Linked DNA regions of Ruficoccus amylovorans. The protein of the gene in region 2 binds, or shares a complex with, the protein of the main gene of each other region. Links are inferred from orthologs where the notes say so. Each region holds a gene or a part of one and is shown on either strand. Other genes may lie near its edges.

The links. Proteins that work in one complex are often made in the same cells at the same time.
Region 1: the proteins of meaB (region 2) and scpA are in contact, whole or in part, in a crystal structure (PDB 8DPB), measured with the Methylorubrum extorquens proteins. The link is inferred for Ruficoccus amylovorans from one-to-one orthologs. Residues at the interface, in SOR26638.1 of Methylorubrum extorquens: Arg20, Ala21, Ala24, Arg25, Thr28, Ser32, Arg33, Arg34, His37, Thr98, Gly99, Gly100, Ser101, Ile102, Leu103, Lys106, Thr107, Ala110, Ala113, Ile114, Asp115, Arg116, Ala118, Phe119, Ile120, Arg121, Pro122, Pro124; in SOR27001.1 of Methylorubrum extorquens: Glu577, Glu578, Asn579, Asp580, Gly581, Arg582, Arg583, Arg585, His596, Ala604, Ser605, Ala608, Asp609, Gly611, Phe612, Asp613, Val614, Asp615, Ile616, Gly617, Pro618, Leu619, Glu625, Arg628, Gln629, Val631, Glu632, Asn633, Asp634, Glu661.

The regions. Positions count from the first base shown.
Region 1 is NZ_JACHVB010000012.1:190,487-193,770, forward strand. What follows is about bases 74-3,062. They hold scpA (methylmalonyl-CoA mutase), read right to left. Parts: upstream 2,669-3,062; coding sequence 479-2,668; downstream 74-478. Other genes in these bases: H5P28_RS01845 (pyruvate carboxylase subunit B), read left to right, coding at 74-197; H5P28_RS01855 (methylmalonyl-CoA mutase family protein), read right to left, coding at 2,723-3,062. Also shown: more of H5P28_RS01845, read left to right, coding at 1-73; more of H5P28_RS01855, read right to left, coding at 3,063-3,284. UniProt on the Escherichia coli protein: Catalyzes the interconversion of succinyl-CoA and methylmalonyl-CoA. Could be part of a pathway that converts succinate to propionate.
Region 2 is NZ_JACHVB010000023.1:21,566-24,722, forward strand. Bases 274-3,135 are described here. They hold meaB (methylmalonyl Co-A mutase-associated GTPase MeaB), read right to left. Parts: upstream 2,344-3,135; coding sequence 1,204-2,343; downstream 274-1,203. Other genes in these bases: H5P28_RS09395 (efflux transporter outer membrane subunit), read left to right, coding at 274-1,060; H5P28_RS09405 (alpha-L-rhamnosidase-related protein), read right to left, coding at 2,479-3,135. Also shown: more of H5P28_RS09395, read left to right, coding at 1-273; more of H5P28_RS09405, read right to left, coding at 3,136-3,157. UniProt on the Escherichia coli protein: Binds and hydrolyzes GTP. Likely functions as a G-protein chaperone that assists AdoCbl cofactor delivery to the methylmalonyl-CoA mutase (MCM) ScpA and reactivation of the enzyme during catalysis.

The sequences.
Region 1 (3,284 bases), on a different replicon or contig from region 2:
AAGCGGCTCCCGCCCCGCAAGCCCCGGCTGCGCAGGTGGCCCCTGCCGTACCGGCTCCCGCTGCCGAGGCGCGCAACGTCGTTCATCTGGGCCATACCGCCCCGGCGGAGTATGCTTCCGCCCCCGGCCGCGTTACCCGGCTAAATCTGAAGATCGAAGGCGTCGAGCACAACGTTTCCATTGAGGAACTTGCCTGAGCGCGGTCGCTTCGCTGATCGTTTTTTATCAAAAAGCCCGGCGCGTTGCATGCCGGGCTTTTTTTTGTTTTGGGGGAGGGGAAGTGACTGGGGCTGCTCGCCCCAGACCCCCGCTTAAGGCGAAGCCTTAAGAATCCGAGATGCCGTCTGGCATCTCCTTGTGCCTTTCTTTGCGTCCTTCCCGCTCTTCCTGTTAAACAAAAAAACGGGCGCTCCGCAGTGGAGCGCCCGTTGTAAACTGTGTTTGACTTAAGAGCGGATCAATCGCTTGACCGGTCGGCTCAGTCTTCGGCGGCCTGCTGTTCGAGGAGGAGTTCGAGCATCTTCTTGGCGCTCTCGGGGATGATCGTCCCCGGCCCGAAGATGGCGCTCGCTCCGTTCGAGAGCAGGAAGTCGTAGTCCTGAGCCGGGATGACGCCGCCACAGACGATGAGGATGTCCTCACGACCGAGCTTCTTGAGTTCGGCTGCGAGGGCGGGCAGCAGGGTCTTGTGACCGGCGGCCAGCGAACTCATCCCGATCAGGTGAACGTCGTTTTCGACGGCCTGGCGGGCGGTTTCCTCGGGGGTCTGGAAGAGCGGGCCGATGTCCACGTCGAAGCCCATGTCGGCGTAGGCGGTGGAGACCACCTTGGCGCCGCGGTCGTGGCCGTCCTGGCCCATCTTGGCGATCATGATACGCGGGCGGCGGCCTTCCTTCTCCTCGAAGGTGGCGATCATCTTCTTGATTTCTTCCATCGTCTTGCTGTCTGAGCCGAACTCCTTGGCGTACACCCCGGAGATCGAGCGGATTTGCGCCTTGTAGCGCCCGAAGGGCTTTTCCATGGCGTCGGAGATTTCACCCAGCGAAGCGCGGACCTTGGCGGCCTCGACGGCGAGGGCGAGCAGGTTGCCCTGTTTGTCTCCGGCGGCCACCTGGGTGATTTCTTCCAGAATGGCACGGCAGGCCGACTCGTCGCGCTCGGCGCGGAGCTTTTCCAGACGCTTGATCTGGGAAAGGCGCACGGCGGTGTTGTCGATGTCGAGGATGTCGAGCGGGTCTTCCTTGTCCAGGCGGTACTTGTTGAGGCCGACGATGGTCTCCTGCGAGGAGTCGATACGGGCCTGACGGCGCGCGGCGGCTTCCTCAATGCGGAGCTTGGGCAGCCCGGCCTCGATGGCCTTGGTCATGCCGCCGTGGGCTTCGCACTCCTGGATGTGGCCCCAGGCTTTTTTCATCAGCTCGTTGGTCAGCGCCTCGACGTAGTAGGAGCCGCCCCACGGGTCGATCACCTTGCAGATGCCGGTCTCTTCCTGGAGATAGATCTGCGTGTTACGCGCGATGCGGGCGGAGAAGTCCGTCGGCAGGGCGATAGCTTCATCGAGCGCGTTCGTGTGCAGGCTCTGGGTGTGGCCGCAGGCCGAAGCCATCGCCTCGACACAGGTGCGCACGACGTTGTTGAAGGGGTCCTGCTCGGTCAGCGACCAGCCGGAGGTCTGCGAGTGCGTGCGCAGGGCGAGGCTTTTCTCGCTCTTCGGGTTGAACTGCTTGACGATCTTCGACCAGAGCACGCGGGCGGCGCGCATCTTGGCCACTTCCATGAAGTAGTTCTTGCCGATGGCCCAGAAGAACGACAGGCGCGGGGCGAACGCGTCCACGTCCAGCCCGGCCTTGACCCCGGTGCGCAGGTACTCCAGGCCGTCGGCGAGGGTGTAGCCCATCTCCAGGTCCGCCGTGGCACCCGCCTCCTGCATGTGGTAGCCGGAGATCGAGATGCTGTTGAACTTGGGCATGTTCTGCGAAGTGTAGGCGAAGATGTCGCCAATGATTCGCATCGAGGGCTCGGGCGGGTAGATGTAGGTGTTGCGCACCATGAACTCCTTCAGAATGTCGTTCTGAATGGTTCCCGCGAGTTCTTCGAGCTTCGCGCCCTGTTCGAGGGCGGCCACGATGTAGAAGGCCAGGATCGGGATGACCGCGCCGTTCATGGTCATCGAGACCGAGACCTTGTCGAGCGGGATCTTGTCGAAGAGGACCTTCATATCGAGGATGGAGTCGATGGCGACCCCGGCCTTGCCCACGTCACCGACCACGCGCGGGTGGTCCGAGTCGTAACCGCGGTGCGTGGCCAGGTCAAAGGCCACCGAAAGGCCCTTTTGCCCGGCCGCGAGGTTGCGGCGATAGAAGGCGTTCGATTCCTCGGCGGTGGAGAACCCGGCGTACTGGCGGATGGTCCAGGGGCGAAAGACGTACATCGTCGCGTACGGTCCGCGCAGGAAGGGGGGCAGCCCGGCGGTGTAGCCGAGGTGCTCCATGCCCGCGAGGTCTTCCTTGGTGTAGAGCGGCTTGACCGGGATCTGCTCCATGGTCTCCGTTACCCAGTGGGCGACGGTCTTGCCGGTTTTTTCGGCGACGCGTTTTTCCCACTGTTCACGGCTGATCGGCTCCGTGACCGGTGAATAGTCAATGCTGGTAAAGTCTGGTGTTTTCATGCCTGAATTTCGTTGTGTCTTCAACTCTCATGCGAATGGCCAAAGTGCCGCGCTTTACATCACGCCGATGGCTTCGAGGTACTTCTTGTTGATGTCGTACACGTTGGAGCGGATGGAGATGAAGTCGTCCAGTCCGGCCTCGGTGTAGGCGGGGCCATTCTCGCCGGGGTCGCCCGCGAGGATGATCTTGATACCGGGGGCCTCGGCCTTGAGGGCCTTGCAGAAGGCCGGGACGAACTCCACGTAGGCGTCGTCGGTGCCGCAGATGACGGTCAACTCCGAGCCGGAAGCCTTGACCCCGGCCACGGCGGCCTCGACGCTGTCGAAGCCGTCGGCGGCCACGATGTCGAATCCGCCCACCTCGAAGAAGCCGCGTGTGAAGTCGGCGCGGGCCTTGTGCTTGCGCAGCGGCCCCATCGTGGTGAGGAACATCTTTGGTCCGTGCCCTTTGGCCTGGGTGTAGGCGTCGGCGGCGTCGCGCATTTCCTCGAAAATCTGCGCGCCGCGCACGGAGGGCAGGGCGGTGACGGAGGGGACTTCGCCGGGCTCGGTGTGGAGCGCCTTGAAGATGGCCCCGAGGGTCGCGCCCTGGGAGGCGGCGGCGGCGAGGCGGTCG
Region 2 (3,157 bases):
GTGGGGCCGCATCCGCTACGGACGCCGCTCCGCCATGGAGCAGTACGTCTCCGCCCAGTACGACTTCGCCTACGCCCGGCAATCGCTCGTGGCCGAGGTGGCCACCGGCTGGTTTCTGGCCAAGGAAGCCCGTCAGCAAATCGACATCCTTGACGAGATGATCCGCACCAACGAGGAAATCGTCGGCATCGCCAAGACCCGCTGGGAAGTCGGCGCGGGCAGCGAACAGGACTACCTGACCGCCCAGGCCAACATCAACCTCTTCCGCGACGAGCAGGAGCAGGCCCGCCTGGCCTACAACTCCGCCCTGCGCTCGCTGGAAATCCTCATCGGCCACTACCCGGCGGCCGCGCTTGAGATCAGCCCGGAACTGCCGGACGAACTCGAACCGATCCCCGCCGGCCTCCCTGCCGAGTTGCTGGACCGCCGGCCGGACATCCTCGCCGCCGAGCGCGAAGTCGCCGCTCAGTTTAACCTCGTCGGTTCGGCCCGCGCCGCCCGCCTGCCCAAGCTCAACCTGACCGCCGCCGTCGCCTCGCTCTCCAGTAATTTTTACCAGCTCCAGAACATCTCCGACCCGCTCATCAACGTCGGGGCCAACCTCGTCGCCCCCATCTACATGGGCGGCGAACTCGAAGCCCGCCAGGACGTGGCCACCGCGCAGCAGCGCGAGGCGATGGCCGACTACGCCACCGCTGTGCTGAACGCCTTTGAAGAGGTCGAGACCACGCTCAACACCCTCCAAACACTTCAACAACGGAACCAGTTGCTCCAGCAGGTTGTCAGCGACACCAACCGCAACCTGAACCTTGCGCAAACCCGCTACGAGATCGGCCAGACCGGACTTTACCAGGTTTCCACGCTCCAGGTCAACCTGAGCCAGGCCAAGCTGGACCTGCTCTCCGTGCGGACCCTTGAGTGCCTGAACCGGGTCAAGCTCCACCTCGTGCTCGGAGGTGACTTCGGCATGCCCACGGGTGAGAGCATGGACGACATCGAACTGCACTACGCCAACCCGATTTCCGCGCTGACGGATTCTTCGGAAAAGGACGCAAAGTAATCCCCCGCAGGCGGACGGTCCCGCATCGAAAGAGTAGCTTTGAGCGTTATGCGAGAAGGTTTTTTTTGAAAAAACACCCTCTCACGCTCTCCCCAAAAAACGTTTGAGACGGAACTTCGTTCCCTCGAAAAAAACGGCAACCGTCAGCCCTTGCGGAAGTACTGGTGCAGAAGCTGTTCGACTGAAGCGCCCACGCTGGTCTGCCCGGCGCGGATCTCGGCCTCCATCTGCGGCAGGCGTTCCCGGACCAGCGGATCGCGGAAGAAGCGGGACTTGAGCCCCTCTTCGATAAGCGCGTGCATCCACTCGATTTCCTGCCGCTGGCGGCGTTTTTCAAAAAAGCCGCTCTCGCGGGTCGCTGTGTAAAAACGCTCAATCGTGGCCCACACCTCGTCGATCCCGAACCCGGTCTGGGCCGAGCAGATGCCCGCCGTCGGCTTCCAGCCCTCGGTCGTGGGCTGGAGGTAGCGCAGCACACTGTGCAATTCGGAGCGTTTGGCCTTGGCGCGGTCCACATTGTCGCCGTCGGCCTTGTTGACAAAGATCGCGTCCGACAGCTCAACCACGCCCTTTTTGATCCCCTGCAGTTCATCGCCCTGCCCCGAAAGCATGAGCAGGAGGAAAAAGTCCACCATCGAGCGCACGGTGACTTCGCTCTGGCCGACACCGACCGTCTCCACCAGGATCACGTCGAAGCCCGCTGCCTCGCACAAGACCATCGTCTCACGGCTTTTGCGGGCAACGCCCCCGAGCGTGCCGCCGGAGGGTGAAGGCCGGATAAAGGCATCCTGCCGCCGGGAGAGCAGTTCCATGCGCGTCTTGTCGCCCAGCACGCTGCCGCCGCTGACGGTGCTGCTCGGGTCCACCGCAAGGACGGCAACCTTTTTGCCCATCTCGCAGAGCATCATGCCGAAGGCTTCGATAAAGGTGCTCTTCCCCACCCCCGGCACACCGGTGATGCCGATGCGGGCGGCTTGGCCGGACTCGGGCATGAGGGCGTTGAGGACCGTCTGGGCCATCTCCTGATGGGCGGGGGCGTTACTCTCGATCAGGGTGATGGCGCGGGCCAGGATGGTGCGGTTTTTCTGCCGGATGCCTTCGATGTAGTCCTCCGCGCTCAGGATGCGGCGCTTCTTGAGCGGGGAACGTAACTCCGTGTGGTGTACGCTCTGGCCGGGCATGCCGTCGTGGCCGCCCTGGACACCCTTCATCACTTCGGTCGTAAAAGTCTGCTCGTCGGCGCCTGCGGGCACCCACTCCGGTCGTTGCTTTTCCTGGGCCATGTGACTGGCATTGTTAAGGAGGCCCGCACGGCGTCAAACGCAATTCGCGCCCGCCCGCGCCGGACGGCCCCGGCGGAGCCTCCGCGGGGCCGCCGTCCGCCCATCGGCAAGCGGGACAGACACGCCTGATAAAGGCTATCGCTCCAGCTTATACGTGTGGCGACCGCTCACAGGAACCGGTTTCGCGCCGGGCAGGGTCAACGTGCCCTTGACCCCGTGCGGGAGAACCAGTTCGCCCCTGACAACGCCATCTGCTCCGCGCGCCCACCTGGAGACAATATCACCCTTGGGGCTGGGAATACTAATCTCGGCCGAATCGCCCACAAAAACCGGCTCGCAGGTGATGCGTTCCCAGGCCGGGCCGCTCTGGCGCACCCCGCCGAGGATCTGCATGAGGTGAAACAACGGGTGGGCCGACCAGGCATGGGAGAAGCTCTCCTCTCCCTGCACCGGGCTGAAGTTTTCCCACGTTGTGCCGTGGGCGGCCATCGGCGTCCAGCGGCGGCGGATGTCCTCCAGCACGTCTGCGCCGTAGCCGCGCTCGGCCAGGGTGCTGAAGATGTAAGTAATCCAGTAGGCCGAGGGCTGGATGTCGGTCTTGAGTTTACCTCTCAGGTAGGGCAAGAGCCGCTTTTCCAGCATGGCCTGCTCAGTGTCTGGAGAAAGCCCGGTGATGAGGGCAAGGGTCTGCGCGTGGACTGAGGTATGCGAGTCGATCTTGCCCCGCTCGTCATAGCCATCGCGCATGAGCCCGTCGCGTGCGATCAGCTTGCGCAGGTCCGCTCGGAGAGTCGTGGCCCACTTGCGGCTGGCG